One region of the Saccharopolyspora sp. NPDC000359 genome, then DNA from elsewhere that is predicted to be linked to it. Evidence: riboswitches for the same ligand, from Rfam matches in the RefSeq annotation. Region 1 holds a riboswitch; the other holds the start of a gene.
The links. Region 1 has a riboswitch for thiamine pyrophosphate ahead of thiD (bifunctional hydroxymethylpyrimidine kinase/phosphomethylpyrimidine kinase). Riboswitches for the same ligand answer to the same signal wherever they lie in the genome.

Region 1 (7,484 bases):
GCCTGCTCGCTGGACGGGCCGGGCTGCGGGACGAACGCGGTGCGCCGGTAGTAGGCGAGTTCGCGAATCGACTCCCGGATGTCGGCCAGCGCGCGGTGCGCCAGGCCCTTCTCCGGCTGCGCGTAGTAGATCCGCGGGTACCAGCGCCGGCACAGCTCCTTGATGGACGACACGTCGACCATCCGGTAGTGCAGGTGGGCGTCCAGCCGCGGCATGTCGCGGGCGATGAACCCGCGGTCGGTGGCGATGGAGTTGCCCGCCAGCGGGGCCGACCGCCCGTCCGGGACGTACTGGCGGATGTAGTCCAGCACCTGCTGTTCGGCTTCGGCCAGGGTCACCGCGGAGCGGCGCACCTCCTCGGTGAGCCCGGACCGGTCGTGCATGTCGCGCACCACCTCGGGCATCCCGGCCAGGGCCTCGTCGTCGGCGTGGATGACGATGTCCACGCCTTCGCCGAGGATGTTCAGGTCGGCATCGGTGACCAGGGCGGCGATCTCGATCAGGGCGTCCTTGCCGAGGTCGAGACCGGTCATTTCGCAGTCGATCCACACTAGACGGTCATTCACCCGAGGCAGCCTAACTCGCCACGAGGCGTGATCGTGCATCCGTCCGGGTCATGCGTCCAACCGGCCGAGCAGCTCGCGGGGGACGACCTTGCCGGTGGCGTTGCGCGGCAGCTCCGCCAGGAACACCACGTCGCGGGGCAGGGCGAACTTCGACAGCCGGTCGCGGAGGCGGTCCCGCAGCTGCTCGGCGTCGAGCTCGTGGCCCGGGCGCAGCACCACGAACGCGGCGAGCCGCTGGCCGAAGTCCGGGTCGTCGACGCCGATGACGGCGGTCTCGGCCACCTCCGGCAGGCGGGCGATGGCGTCCTCGGTCTCCTTGGGGTAGACGTTCTCGCCGCCGGAGATGATCATGTCGTCCTCGCGGCCGTCGACGAACAGCCGCCCGGACGCGTCGACGTGCCCGAGGTCGCCGGTGGACATCAGGCCGTCCTCGACGTCCCGCCCGCCGCCGTTGGTGTAGCCCTCGAAGAGCATGTCGTTGCCCGCGAAGATGCGCCCGGTCTCGCCGCGCGACACCTCGGTGCCGTCCGCGGCGAGGATGCGCACCGTCGTGCCCCGCGGCGGGCGGCCCGCCGAGGCCGGGGCCGCGCGCAGGTCCTGCGGGGTGGCGATGCTCACCCAGGACACCTCGGTCGAGCCGTAGAGGTTGTGCAGCACGTTGCCGAAGGCGTGCTGGAACCGGGTGGCCAGGTCCGCGGGCAGCGCCGAGCCGCTGCTGGCCACGATCCGCAGCGTGCTGTGGTCGTAGCGGTCGCGGACCTGCTCGGGCAGGTCCAGGAGGCGCTGGAGCATCACCGGGACGGCGAACAGCGCGGTGCACCTGTTGCGCTGCACGGAGGCCAGCGCCTGCTCGGGGTCGAACTTGCGGCGCAGCACCAGCGTCGCGCCGAGCACTGCACCGAGCTGGAACGCGGCCAGCCCCCAGGTGTGGAACAGCGGTGCGCTGACCAGCATCCGCTCGCCGCTGCGCAGCGGGAGGCGGGACAGGACGGCGGCGGCCGGGGCCAGGCTCGGCGGGTCCGGGCGGCGCGCGCCCTTGGGCGTGCCGGTGGTGCCGGAGGTCAGCACGATCATTCGGGCGTGCCGACGTGGCCTGGCCGGGCGCCGCGGCGAGGACGTGGCGATCAGGTGCTCCAGCGTGTCGCGCCGGGTGGTGCCGTCGGTCCAGGCCAGCACCTGGTCCACCCCGGCGGGCAGCTCGGGCAGCTGGCGGCGGAACTCGGCGTCCAGGACCAGCACACCGACCTGCTGCTCGGCGATCACGTCGGCGAGCTGCTGGCCGCTCATCCCGGTGTTGAGCAGCACCACGTCCACGCCCAGCTTGCCCGCGGCGACGATCGTCTCGACCGGTCCGTGGTGGTTGCGGCACAGCACCCCGATGCGGGTGCCGCGCTTGACGCGCTTGCGCAGGCCGTTGGCCAGCCGGGAGGTGCGCTGCTCCACCTCGAGGTAGCTGAGCGCGCCCCGCTCGTCGATCAGCGCCGGGCGGTCCGGGTGGCGCACGGCGCCGACCGCGTAGCCCAGCGGCGGGGTGGTGCCCCAGTGGCGCCAGGCGCGCAGGATCCGCAGCACCTTGTCCGGGCGCAAGGGGCGGAGTACACCCTGCTTGGCCAGCACGAACGCCGTGTGCGCGCCAGAACCCGCGCGATTGAGCACGGCCGCGCCCCGCTGCCTCAACACGCTCACGCATCCACCTCTCGGTCGGCGAGCTACTCGAGAGTAGATACTGACCCATCCAGCTCGTAACTGGGAAGGCCCGAACTGGTCAGGCCTGATCTGCCGCCGACACCACCGCATCGCGCAGCACGGCCCGCAGGCGCCCCACCTCCAGCGGTGAGAGCACCGCCGTCTCGCCGGGCGGCGCCACCACGACCACGTCGCCCTGGTTGATGAACACCGACAAGTCGCGTCGCCTCCCGGCGACATCGCGGCAGCTCACGTGCCACTCCTTGGTGGGCTCCACGATTCCCCAGCCTCCCTGTGCAGTGCGTGCGTCCCCGCGCGGTCCTTGGTCGAGGGACGCCGCGGCGCACCGGGTGTGACGGCGGTTGTGGCAAGTTTTTCGGAATATGGCGAAAACGCCTGGTTCAGGTGTGGCAAGGCGCCGGGCGGTCGCCCGCCGCCACGTGGTGGTCGGCAGCGATCAGACCGGCCGGACGACCAGGCCCTCGGGCTCGGCGGTGAAGGTGACCGCACCCTCGAAGTCGGCGATCGGGAGCTCGTCGCGCACCAGCCGGTGCGGCGCGTCGAAGGCCTCCACCCGGACCTCGCCGGTGGTGATCGTCTGCTCGGCGACGTCCGCGCCGCCGACCTGCACCTGCAGCTCGTGGCCTGCCACCGCCACGGTCAGCCAGCCACCGGCTACGGTCAGCTGCTCGCCGCCGTGGGTGAGGGTCAACCGGCTGGCGGCCGGGTCCTCGGAGCGCACCGCGACGTGCGAGAGCGCCACGTCGCGCTTGCCCGAGTCGCCGACCAGCGCGATCACGTCGCGGGTGACCTGCTCACCGGCGTCGTCACCGGGCTTCGGGGTGAGCACCGGGGCGCGCAGCTGCGCGGCGACGCGGTAGGGCTGCCACGAGCCAGCGCCGATCAGGTTGACCACCGCGGTGACCTCGACGTCGGCCAGCAGCCGGTCGCTGCCGGGCGCTGGGGTCACCTCGATCGCGGGAACGTCCTGCTGGTCCAGCAGCTCGCGCAGGGCTTTGGCGCGTTGGCGGCTGTTGCGGTCGAAGCCGCGGGTGATCGCCACGGTCCCGGATCCGGCGGCCGCGACGGCGGCCTCGGTCAGGTCCGCCAGCGGAGCCCAGATCCGCGCGGGATCCTCCGGTCGGCGGGGCCGCCGGGAACGGGCGAAGCTCGGAGCATCGGTCGTGGTTTCCATCGTCGCCGAGTTTAATCCGCGAGGAAGGTTCACCTTGCCTGCCGGTGGGCCCCTTCACGCTGTGAAATCGATCGCTTTCGCACCGCGATGTTGATCGAGGAGTGGACGCGGACTCCGCCGGCCGCGAGAACCGGTTCCGGGAACAGTGCTGGCGGGAGGGCGCTGAGCTGCTGCCGGTCCCGCTCGCGGACGAGCCCGCGCCGCTGCGGCCCCTGGCTGGGGAGGTGGACGCGGGCCTGACCGCGTGGTCCCGGCGGTGCTGGGCGTGCCAGCCGCGGTCGGTGTTGCCTGGTTCGTCCCGGTTCGTGGTCGGCCATCGGGAGGGTGGCGCCGCGGCGGTCTTGTTGGTGCGGGCGGCCGGAGCGATGCTTGGGGCTTTCGCGGAGGGGGCGGGGATGACCGAGTTGGTGTTCCCCGCGCTGGGGCGCCGTCCGGCGGGGCGCGCTCCGATGCGCGGGGTGCTGGTGCGGTGGCTGGCCGCCGACGGGAGCGCGGTGCACGTCGGCGACCGGCTGGCCGAGGTCCGGGCGGCCGGTGGCGACGTCGGCTGGGTGCGCGCGTTGGCGACCGGGACGCTCTGGCACCAGGTGCGGGCCGGTGAGGTGCTCAGCGCGGGTGCGGTGGTGGGGCTCATCGACTGACCGGTGCGGTTCGGGTTAGGTTGGGGCGAGTGACGCGGGGTGCCCGGGGCGGCCGGGCTGAGAACAGACCCGTTGAACCTGACCTAGCTCGTACTAGCGGAGGGACGTCATGGTTCCGAACGTGCTGACCATCGCGGGCACCGATCCCAGCGGTGGCGCCGGTGTCCAGGCCGACCTGAAGACCTTCTCGGCGCACGGCGCCTACGGCATGTCCGTGATGACCGCGCTCGTCGCGCAGACCACCACCGGGGTGGCCGAGGTCCACGAGGTGCCGCCGGAGTTCATCACCGCGCAGCTGGTCACGTTGCTCGACGACGTGCGGGTGGACGCGGTCAAGATCGGCATGCTGGCCAACGCCGAGGTGATCCGCGCGGTGATCGGTGTGCTGGACCGCTACGCGCCACCGCACGTGGTGCTGGACCCGGTGATGGTCGCCAAGAGCGGGGACCGGCTGCTCGCTCCGGAGGCGGTCGGCGTGCTGCGCGACGAGCTGCTGCCGCGGGTCGACCTGATCACCCCGAACCTGCCGGAGGCGGCGGACCTGCTCGGCGAGCCGGAGCTCACCGACGTCGACGGCATGCCAGCCCAGGCCGAGCGGCTCGCCGGGCTCGGCGCCAAGCAGGTGCTGCTCAAGGGTGGTCACCTGGCCGGTGAGTCCAGTGTGGACCTGCTGCACGGCGACGGCGTCTCCGAGCTCCTGGCCAGCGAACGGGTCGTGACCAGCAACGACCACGGTACCGGCTGCACCCTCTCGGCGGCCATCGCGGCGCTGCGCCCGCAGCGCCCGGACTGGCTGACGGCGGTGCGCGAGAGCAAGGCCTACCTGACCGAGGCGCTGCGCGCCTCCGAGCGCCTGGACGTCGGCCACGGCCACGGCCCGGTGCACCACTTCCACCACTGGTGGTGACCAGACCCGGTGAACCCGGCGCGTCGACCTGACGACGCGCCGGTCGTCGTGCCCGAATCCACGCGAATCCGGTGGGGCTCAGACGCCTGAGCCCCACCGGGACCGCGCGACCCCGAGATGAGGACTCCGGATGAGCAAGCTGCCCGAACCGCCCGCCGACGGCTTCTGTGCGCAGGCCTGGGCGCACACCGCTGACCTGCAGCGCGCGATCGTCGAGCACCCGTTCAACGCCGCGCTGACCGACGGCACCCTGGACCGCGACGTGTTCGCCTTCTACATCGTGCAGGACGCCCGCTACCTGGTCGGCTTCGCGCAGGCCCTGGCGGCCGCGGCGTCCCGGGCCGACAACCCCGAGGACGCCGCGTTCCTGTCCGGCGCGGCCCAGGGTGCGCTGGTCGAGGAGCGCCGGTTGCACGCCGGGTACGTCGCCGAGTTCGGGCTGACCGACGAGGAGATCGCCGGGATCGGCACCTCCCCATCCTGCCTGGCCTACACCTCGTACCTGCGTGCGACCGCGCTGACCGAGCCTTACCCGGTGCTGCTGGCGGCGGTCCTGCCGTGCTTCTGGGTGTACCAGCACGTGGGCACCACGATCCTGGAGGCCACCGGTGGTGCCGACGAGCACCCGTACCGGGCCTGGATCCAGACCTACGCCGACGACGAGTTCGCCGCCGCGGTGCTGACCGCCCGCGAGCTCGTCGACCGGGTCGCGGCGAGCGCCGACGAGCAGACCCGGCAGAAGATGCTGGCGGCGTTCACCCGGGCCACCGAGTACGAGTGGCTGTTCTGGAACAGCGCCTGGACCAAGGAGGCGTGGCCGACCGCGCGGTACCTTCGGTAGACCGCGCCGAAACCCGTTGCGGGACAAGGGAAGTCGCTGGGCGCAAATGTGACCCGGGGCACATGATCGGCGGCGTAACGAATGCCGAGAGCCCGAACGATGTGCCCAGCGACATGCCTGTTCGCGGCATGGATTCTTCCCATCGCAATCGGGGTTTCAGGCGCCGTGGGCTCTTCACTTCTGATCGTTCTGCTGGGCATGCTGGTGCCCGTGCTCGCTGCTGCGCCGTTCTACTGGGCCGAACGCCGAACCGACCAGCAGGTCCCGGAGTCCCAGGAAGCCGAGCCCGACCAGCTCGCAGCTCCCGAGGACTGACTAATAACACCCACTGGAACCGGCGCCTAGCACCAGGTCGTGCGAACAGCATTGGTGTGTGTCTCGCACTCGCAGCTCGCACCGCCGCTGAGGTTCCGCTACCCGCACCGCCACGCGAGGTGCCCGGGAAGAACTCCCTGTCATTCCTTGCTGATCTCGGTGCGGAGGCGGGCCAGGCGCTGGCGGGATCGGTTGAACTTGGCCTCGAAGTGCTTCTCGTAGAGGTCGGTCGGCAGTTCGGGGAGGTCCACGGGTTCCGCCGTGCGCTGGGTCGGGGCGACTTCAGCGACTTCCGGGGCTCCGGTGGGCCCGGCCTCGGCGGCGGGCTGCTCGGGGTCGGTGGGCTCCGGGGCGGGCTGCGGCGGGGTGGTCGTCCGGCGGGTGACCGTCGGGGGCACCGGGACCGGGGTGCGCAGTGCGTGCTTGCCGCGCGGGGCGGCTTCCTGCTCGCCGAGTTGGCGGTTCGCGCGGTGCAGCAGCGGCCAGAAGATCAGCGTGGCCAGTGCGAATCCGGTGACGAACATCAGCACGAGCAGTTCCACGAGATGCTCCGATCAGTTCTGTCTGGCAGGTCCGGGCTTCGGGGTCGCACCGTTAGTGCTGGGGTGCTGACCGTCGAGTGGGATGAGGAACGTCTGCACGTCCTCGCGCTGCGTGGGCAGCTGGAGCGGTAGCTGGGCCTCTGGCTCGGGCTCCGGTTCCACGGCCGGGGGGGGAGTGCGGAGCTCGTCGACGGAGGCGTCGACCATGCGCTGCGCCTGCTCCATCGAGGCCAGCGCGGCGGCGCGCAGTTCTTCCAGGCGGGTCTGCTGGGCCTGGATCTCCTCCAGCGCTTGCAGGCGCCTCTGCTCGGTCTCGGCGTCCCACTGCCCGCACTGCCGCCGGGTCTGGGCGATGAGCTCGTCGGCTTCCTCCTGCGCGGCGTCGATGACCCGCTTGTACTCCGCGCGGATGTTCTGCCGCATCCGGTGCTCCCGGGAGCGCAGTTCGCTGACCTTCTGGTCGTGCTCGCGGTGCAGGCGGGCTCGCCGCTCCTCGACGTCGGAGATCAGCCTGCTGCACTCCTCGCGCAGCTCGCTCGCGTTGCGCTCGGCCTCGCTGATCAGCTCGCGCGCCTCGGTCTCGGCGGTGCCGCGGATGATCTCGGCCTGCCGCTGGGCCTGGTCGCGGAGGGTCTGCACCTCTTCCTCGGCGATGGAGAGCATGTTCTGCACCCGCTGGGACGCGGCGGGCAGCCCGGTGTCGGAGGACTCGATGCGCCGGAGGCGCTGCTCGGCCGCGTCCAGGCTGCGGCGGGTGTCGTCGCAGAGCTTGCGCAGGTCGGTGTTGAGCT
Region 2 (7,484 bases), on a different contig from region 1:
ACCCGGCCACCGTCGTCGACCAGCGCCCGGTGAGCACCAACCGCCGCTCCTCGCCGCTGACCTACTGCGGCATCGCCCCCGCGGTCCGGAAGCTGTTCGCCCGGCGCAACGGGGTGAGCCCGAAGCTGTTCAGCGCCAACTCCGAAGGCGCCTGCCCGGCCTGCCAGGGCGTCGGGGTGGTCCACACCGACCTGGCGTTCATGGAGGGGCAGGAGACGGTGTGCGAGGCCTGCGCCGGTCGCCGCTTCACCGCGGCAGCCCTCGCGCACACCGTGGACGGGCTCACCATTGCCGAGGTCGACGAGCTGACTATCGCCGACGCCGTGCACCGCCTGCCCGAACCGGCGATCGGTCGGGCGCTGGGCCACCTGGTGGAGGTCGGGTTGGGCTACCTGCGCCTCGGTCAGCCGCTGACCGACCTCTCCGGTGGCGAGTGCCAGCGCCTGAAGATCGCCAAGGAGCTCTCCAACGCCACCACCGGCTCCTGCTACGTGCTCGACGAACCGACCACCGGCCTGCACCTGTCCGACGTCGAGGTCCTGCTCCGGGTCCTGGACCGGCTGGTCGAGCGGGGCAGCACGGTGCTGGTGATCGAGCACAACCTCGAGGTGGTCCGCCACGCGGACTGGGTGGTCGACCTCGGGCCGGGGCCGGGCCGCCGCGGCGGGCGCGTCCTCTTCGAGGGCACGCCGCAGCAACTGGTGACCTGCGGTGGATCAGCAACCGCGCGTGCGCTGCGTGGCTAAGCGCCACCGCCGGTGAAGGAGAGCAGCGACGCGGCGGTGCGTTGTGGATCTTCGAGCATCGGCGAGTGTCCGAGGCCGGGCAGCAGCTCGATCTGCGCGCCCGGCACGGCGCGGTAGTCCTCGGCGGAGGAGGAGCGCCAACGCCGGTCGTCCGCACCGAAGAGCACCAGCAACGGTGTGCCCAGCGGGGCGAGGCGTGCGGGGAGGGGCTGCCGCTCCAAGTAGTGGTGGTTCGCGCGCATCGTCGCGGCGAAGGTGTGGAAGGTCATGGCCCGCACGTCCGCCACCAGCTGCTGCGGGATCTCGAATCCCGCGCGGCTGAACGCGGGGCGCATGAGCTCGCGGATCTGCTCGTCGGTCAGCTCCGGCCACTGCGCGGAGTCGATGGCGAAGTCCTGGGCGGTGAGGGCGTCCAGGCCGGGGCCGGTGTTGATCAGCGCGAGCGCGACCACCAGGTCCGGTCGGCGCTCGGCCAGGGCGGTGGCGACGACGCCGCCGCTGGAGTGGCCGACGACGACGGCGCGTGCGACGCCGAGCCGGTCCAGCACCTCGCCGACCCGCCGTCCCCGCTCCGGGGTCTGGTAGACGTCCTCGGCCGGTTTGGCCGAGCGGCCGTGCCCGAGCAGGTCGACCCGGATGACGCGGTGGGTGTCGGCCAGCAGCGGGACCAGCGGATCCCACGAGCGGGCGGACGCGCCGGACCCGTGGATGAGCAGGACGCGGGTGCGTCCGGTTCGCCGTCCACCAGGACGTGGATGTCGCCGTCGCCGAGTTCGACCACCGGGTGCTCTGCCATCGTGCTGGTCCTGTCATCGGTCCTGCGGTGGGTTCAGCGCACCGGGCAGGAGTGCGTTGACGACCCGGGCCGCGCGCTCGGGGTCGGGGTGCTGGCCGGTGATGAGTCCGAGGTAGGTGTAGGACTCCATGACGCGGACCAACACGTAGGGCAGGTCCTCGGCGGGCACCGACGGGTGCAGCCGACCGGCGGCGGTCTCCTCCTCGACGACCTCGCCGACCAGCCGGATCAGCCGGGCTTCGAAGTCGGAGGCCTTGGTCGAATTTCCACCACCACGACGTGACGCGGCAGAAGGAGCTGCTGCGCGGGGCTTTTCGCGGTCTTGACGGCGAGGTGGACCGCTGGCTCGACGAACTCGGCACCACGCCCGGGTTCTACTTCGACTCGATCACCCAGCTCCGCATGGGCACCTGGTCTCGGGGGCGGGTGACGCTCGTCGGCGACGCGGGTTACTGCCCCGGCCCGGCGGTGGGCGGCAGCACCAGCCTCGCCATCGTCGGCGCCTACGTCCTGGCTGGTGAGCTGGCCCGGGCGGGCGGCGACCACGAGCGCGCCTTCGCCGCCTACGAGCGCGCGATGGCCGAGCACGTGCGCGGCAGCCGCGCGGTGGCGCTGAGCGCGGCCCGAACCCTGGTGCCCACATCCCGCTTCGGCGTGTCAGGTCTGGTCCAGGCGACCCGCCTGCTGTCGGCCCTGCCCGCGGGCCCCGGCCGTGCCTTCCTCCGCCTCACCACCAAGAGCGCGCGCGTCCACAACGCGATGGCCGTCGAGGACTACCAGCCATGACCCCGTCGCGGGGTCAGCCACCTGCGAGGGCCTTGCCCGCCTCGTCCCAGTTCTGCCGCAGCCTGTCCAGGTAGGACTGCGCCTGCGGGCCCGGGGGAGTGCCCGTCGCGAACGCGCGCATGTTCCCCGGCCCGGCGTTGTAGCCCAGCGCCAGCAGCTCCTCGGTGGTGTGCGCGGAGGACCGCTGGTCCGGCAGCATCGCGGCGAGGTCGTGCAGGTACCAGGCCGCGGCGCGGATGGCCAGGTCCGGGTCGTCGGGGAGCTCCAGCCAGTCGCGGTCGGCGAAGTCGCGGTCGGCCTTGACCTCGTCGAAGGCGACCCGGTGCATGTTCGCCACGCCCAGCGCGGCGTCCGGGTCGATCTGCAACCAGGCGCGCTCGGCGGCCGGGTCGTGCGGCTTGTAGGACTCGTTGTGGAGAATCGCCATCAGCAGCTGCGGATCGACACCGGCTTCCCGTGCTCGGGCGAGCACCTGCTCGGCGAACCGAGCCGGGTCCTGGGCGGCCGTGTCCGGTGCGGCCGAGGTCGGCGCGGCCGACTCGGCTGGAGCGGCCGGAGCGGCGTCCTGCGCAGCCGCGCATCCCGTCGTCGCCGCCACGAGCGCGCACGCGGCGAACCAGCGCCACCTGCTCCTCCTCGTCATCGCACCTCCAGTCGCATGCCCACATTCGACCAGACCACGGCACGTGCCCACCGGCCGACGCGCCGTGGTCAATCAGGCGGCGCCCAGCACCCCGGCTGCGTGGGGAACGGCGGCGAGCAGCACGCCGACCAGCAGGACGGCGGTGTCCGTCCCGGTCCAGGGGGCCGGTTCCGCCCAGGTGCGCCGCCGGGCGCGGGCGAACCCGCGGGCGTCCATCGCGATCGAGGCGCTGGTGGCCTCGCGCATGGTGCTCACCAGCAGTCCGAAGGTGACCGAGGCGGCGTGGCGGGCGCGGGAGAGCGGTCCGCGACCGGGACCGAACCCGCGTGCGCGGCGGGCCCGCGAGAGGTGCTGCCAGGTCTGGCCGAGCTGCTCGAACCGTTGCAGCGCCGCGGCGAACGACACGACGAAGCGGTGCGGCAGGCGCAGGCGCTGCCCGAGCTGGTCGGCCAGCGCCATCGGCTCGATCAGCGGCGCGACGGCCACCCCGGGCAGCGCCAGCACGACGATCCGCAACCCCGCGGTGGCGGCGACGTCGAGGTGCCCACCGCCGAGCAGCCACGTCGAGTAGGCGACCGAGAGACCGCCCAGCACGACCGTGAGGAACCGCAGTGGGTGGCCGGAGCGCGCCGGGAGCATCAGCGCCATGGCGAGCACGTAGGCGCCCGAGGTGATCAATGCGGTGGGCAGTGAGCGCACTCCGAGCGAGGCGACGAGCGCCAGCAGGCCAACCGACACCAGCACGAGAGGGTTCACCCTGGCCAGCACACCGCTCATCGCGCCAACACCCGCCCCCGGTGGAGCCGCGTCTCGCGGTCGGCCAACTCGATCAGCACCGGGTCGTGGGTGGAGGCGGCCGCGGTGGCGCCAGACCGGGCAGCGGCCCGCACCCACCCGGCGATCGCGGCCCAGGTGCGGCGGTCCTGCCCGACGGTCGGTTCGTCGAGCATCAGGGCGCCGGGCCGGTGCGCGAGCGCCGCGGCGAGCGCGACCCGGCGCTGTTCCCCGCCGGAGAGCCGGTAGGGGTTGGCCCCGGCGAGTGCGCTCAGCCCGAGCACCTCCAGGACCTCGTCGACCGCGACCGGGGCGCCCAGCCGCATCCCGGTGCGGGCGATCTCCTCGCGCACGCTGGTGGTGAGGAAGCCGTGCTCCGGGTTCTGCGGCACCCAGCCGACCGTCCGCGCGAGGTCGGCGGACCTCATCCGGTGCAGCGGCACGGGGGTGCCGTCGATGCTCCCGCGGTCGGGGCGGACCAGGCCCGCCAGCGCGGCGAGGAGGGTGGACTTGCCCGCACCGGACGCTCCGGTGAACGCCGAGACCTGGCCCGGTGAGACCGAGGTGGAGACATCATCCAGGGCGGTCACCGCAGCGGATGTCCGCATCCGGCGAGCCACCAGGTCCACGCCCAGTTTCCGCGCTTCGAGCTGCGGGCCGGGGGAGCCCGGGGCCACCAGCGCCGTCGGCACCTCTGTCGGCGCGGGCGCGGGCAGATCGGGCATCCACACCCCGGCGCGGCCGAGCTCATCGGTGAGCTGGGCCCGGCAGGTCTCGGGGTCGACGTCGTGCATGACCTGACCGGCGGAGTCGAGGACGACGACGCGGTCCACCAGCTCCAGCCACGGGCCGACCCGGTGGTCCACCACGACCAGCGAAGCGCCGGTGTTGGCCACGACGTCGGCCACCGCCGCGCGCACCCGCTCGGCGTTGTCCGGGTCGAGCATCGACGTCGGTTCGTCCAGCAGCAGCATCGACGGTCGCAGCGCCAGGACCCCGGCCAGGGCGAGCCGCTGCAGCTCACCGCCGGACAGCGCCGACGTCGGGTGGTCGGTGGGGTGGGGGAGCCCGACCAGCTCGAGGGCTTCGGCCACCCGCCGCCAGATCTCCTCCGGCGCGACCCCGGCGTTCTCCGGGCCGAAGGCGACATCGCGCCCGATCCGGTCCGCCACCAGGGCCGCCCCGGGGTTCTGCAGCACCAGCCCGATCTGGCCGTGCACCCGGACCTCGCCGCTCAGCTCGCCCGGCAGCGCCCCGCCGAGCACCCCGGCCAGGGCGTGCACGACGGTCGACTTGCCCGCCCCGCTCGGCCCGGCCAGCAGCACCCGCTCACCGGGCTGGATCCGCAGGTCCAGCCCCTGCACGGTGGGCGTGCGCCGCCCCAGCGGCCGCCAGCCGAAGCCTCGCAGCTCCGCGCGCAGGTCCGTCGAGGTCGTCACACCGCCGCCCGCTCGTGGTGCTCCCGGCCCGGCCCGAACGCGTCCAGCGCCCCGGTCGCGGCCAGCCCGCGCACCAGCGCCCAGCCGCCGAACCCGGCGATGACCACGCCGGACACCACGAAGAACCCGAGGTGCGCCAGCTGGTAGGGCAGCGCCCAGTCGGTGTAGTAGACCTGCCACTCGTAGAACGACTCGAACGCGGCGGCCACCGCAGCCGCCAGCGCGGCGACCAGCGGGCCGAACCGCTTCCACAGGAACACGGCCAGCACCAGCTCGACGCCGAACCCCTGGACGCACCCGGAGATCACCGTCGACAAGCCCCAGCTGTTGCCCAGCAGCGCCTCCACGGACGCGGCGACCACCTCGGTCAGCAGCGCGGCACCGGGCTTGCGGACCACCAGCCCGCCGATCACCCCGCCGAGCAGCCAAGCGCCGCCGAACAGCCCCGAGCTCGGCGGGAACGCGAACGCGGAGAAGGTGCTCAGCACCTGGTAGAGCTGCGCCCAGCCCCAGAACGCCACGCCGACCGCGACGCCCAGCATCGCGACGGTGACGAAGTCGATGGTCCGGTAGCGGAAGGCGGCATCGCGCACCACTAGAACTCCCTTCGCCGGTGTTAACCGGAGCAGGTTCGGAGGGTCTGCGGCTCAACCCGCACTCTCAGCGCCCTTCACCACGGCGCTCCCCTGTCATCGGCCACACACCCTACCTTCGGCGCACCACCCCGGACACCGGTGGGTGAGAGCACTCCGAGCAGGCGCACCATCCGCAGTGGATCAGCCACGGGGAGTAGTGGGCTCGTGACGCGGCGAGGCGCGTCGGCCTCGCTACGTCCACTGTGGACCTCTGGTGGGGCGTCAGGTGCTGCGCAGCTCGACGCAGCACTCACCGGCGCGCGGCTCGAGCACGGCTTCGGTCGTGCGGGCCTGGAGCCCCGCGAGGAAGCCCTGCAGGAAGGCGTGGTTCAAGCCGCACACCAGCTCCGGGGACCGCGAGGTCACCGGGTGGAACGGGCAGTTGCGCAGCCGCACGCAGCCCGGAGCCTCCCGGTCCGGTTCGAACCCGTGGTCGGCGAGCACCTCCGCCGCCCGGGTCAGCGCGCGCTCGGCGCCGAGTCGACCTGGACGGGTGCGCTCCCGCTCGGCCCTGCCGAGGTCGTGCCCGCGCTCGCGTGCCACGCGCATCACCGCTTGGGTGGCGTTCTCCCGGTCACCTTCGGTGAGTACCGCGTCCACCAGGATGTCGGCCAGCAGGTCGTGGCGCCGGGGCGGGATGCTGATCCGGATGTCGGTGCGCGCCGGTTCGTAGACCTTGGGGGTGCGGCCGACCTTGCGCACCCCGTCCAGCGGCTCGTACCGCGCGCACAGCAGGCCCGCCGCCACCAGCTTGTCGAGGTGGAAGGCGGCGAGCTTGCGGGAGATGCCGACCGCCGAGGCGGCCTCGTCGCGGCCCACCGGCCGCCGCGCGCGGCGGATGTAGTCGTACATGCCGCGCCGCAGCTCGTCGTCCAACGCGGCCACCGCGGTCATCGCCGAACCGGCCTTGTCCATGGTCCAACCCTAGCGCTCTCGGGCACATCTCAATGGGTGGAATCCAGTCAGCGGCCCGGCGACCGGGAACGTTGACCGAGGTCCCTCAATAAGACTAACGTTGATTGGCGAAATAGGGGTGGACCTGGGCCACCCGCCGCGGTCGCGAGCACCGGCCGCGTCGACCCGGAGGAAGACATGACAACCGCACCCGCCCTGCACGTCGCCAACGAGCCCGCTGGCCAGATCGACCTCGACGCCGCGGAACGGGCTGCGGGGGACCTGCTGCGGGCGCTGGGCGTCGCGACAGACTCCGAGAGCCTGCGGGGCACGCCGGGCCGGATGGCCCGCGCCTACGCCGAGCTGTTCACCCCGCGCCCGTTCGACCTGACGACCTTCCCGAACGAGGAGGGCTACGACGAGCTGGTGCTGGCGCGGTCGATCCCGGTCCGGTCGGTGTGCGAGCACCACCTGCTGCCGTTCGTCGGCACCGCGCACGTCGGCTACCTGCCGGGCGAGCGGATCCTCGGGCTGTCGAAGCTGGCGCGCGTGGTCGAGCACTTCGCCTGCCGCCCGCAGGTGCAGGAGCGGCTGACCAAGCAGGTCGCCGACTGGTTGTGCGAGCACCTGCAGCCCAAGGGCGTCGGCGTGGTCATCGAAGCCGAGCACACCTGCATGACGTTGCGCGGCGTGCAGGCCACCGGCTCCAACACCGTGACCTCCACCCTGCTGGGCACCCTGCGCCAGGACGCCCGTTCCCGGCAGGAGTTC

Region 2: it holds a riboswitch for thiamine pyrophosphate, as region 1 does, so the genes downstream of both, ABT324_RS18965 (ECF transporter S component) here and thiD (bifunctional hydroxymethylpyrimidine kinase/phosphomethylpyrimidine kinase) in region 1, are expected to answer to the same signal.

What each region holds. Positions count from the first base shown of each region.
Region 1 is NZ_JBEPDU010000075.1:7,736-15,219, reverse strand. It holds gene orn (oligoribonuclease) at 1-566, opposite strand, end outside; gene ABT324_RS31350 (AMP-binding protein) at 615-2,252, opposite strand; gene ABT324_RS31345 (hypothetical protein) at 2,332-2,529, opposite strand; gene ABT324_RS31340 (hypothetical protein) at 2,710-3,447, opposite strand; gene ABT324_RS31335 (biotin attachment protein) at 3,843-4,088, shown strand; TPP riboswitch at 4,114-4,210, shown strand; gene thiD (bifunctional hydroxymethylpyrimidine kinase/phosphomethylpyrimidine kinase) at 4,198-4,995, shown strand; gene tenA (thiaminase II) at 5,126-5,836, shown strand; gene ABT324_RS31320 (hypothetical protein) at 6,002-6,151, shown strand; gene ABT324_RS31315 (hypothetical protein) at 6,292-6,693, opposite strand; gene ABT324_RS31310 (hypothetical protein) at 6,706-7,484, opposite strand, start outside.
Region 2 is NZ_JBEPDU010000028.1:48,554-56,037, forward strand. It holds gene ABT324_RS18930 (ATP-binding cassette domain-containing protein) at 1-746, shown strand, start outside; gene ABT324_RS18935 (alpha/beta fold hydrolase) at 743-1,462, opposite strand; partial or broken gene ABT324_RS18940 (QsdR family transcriptional regulator) at 1,556-1,789, opposite strand; gene ABT324_RS18945 (Rossmann-fold NAD(P)-binding domain-containing protein) at 1,822-2,328, shown strand; gene ABT324_RS18950 (transglycosylase SLT domain-containing protein) at 2,342-2,971, opposite strand; gene ABT324_RS18955 (energy-coupling factor transporter transmembrane component T family protein) at 3,044-3,748, opposite strand; gene ABT324_RS18960 (ABC transporter ATP-binding protein) at 3,745-5,184, opposite strand; gene ABT324_RS18965 (ECF transporter S component) at 5,181-5,777, opposite strand; TPP riboswitch at 5,770-5,882, opposite strand; gene ABT324_RS18970 (helix-turn-helix transcriptional regulator) at 6,042-6,734, opposite strand; gene folE (GTP cyclohydrolase I FolE) at 6,912-7,484, shown strand, end outside.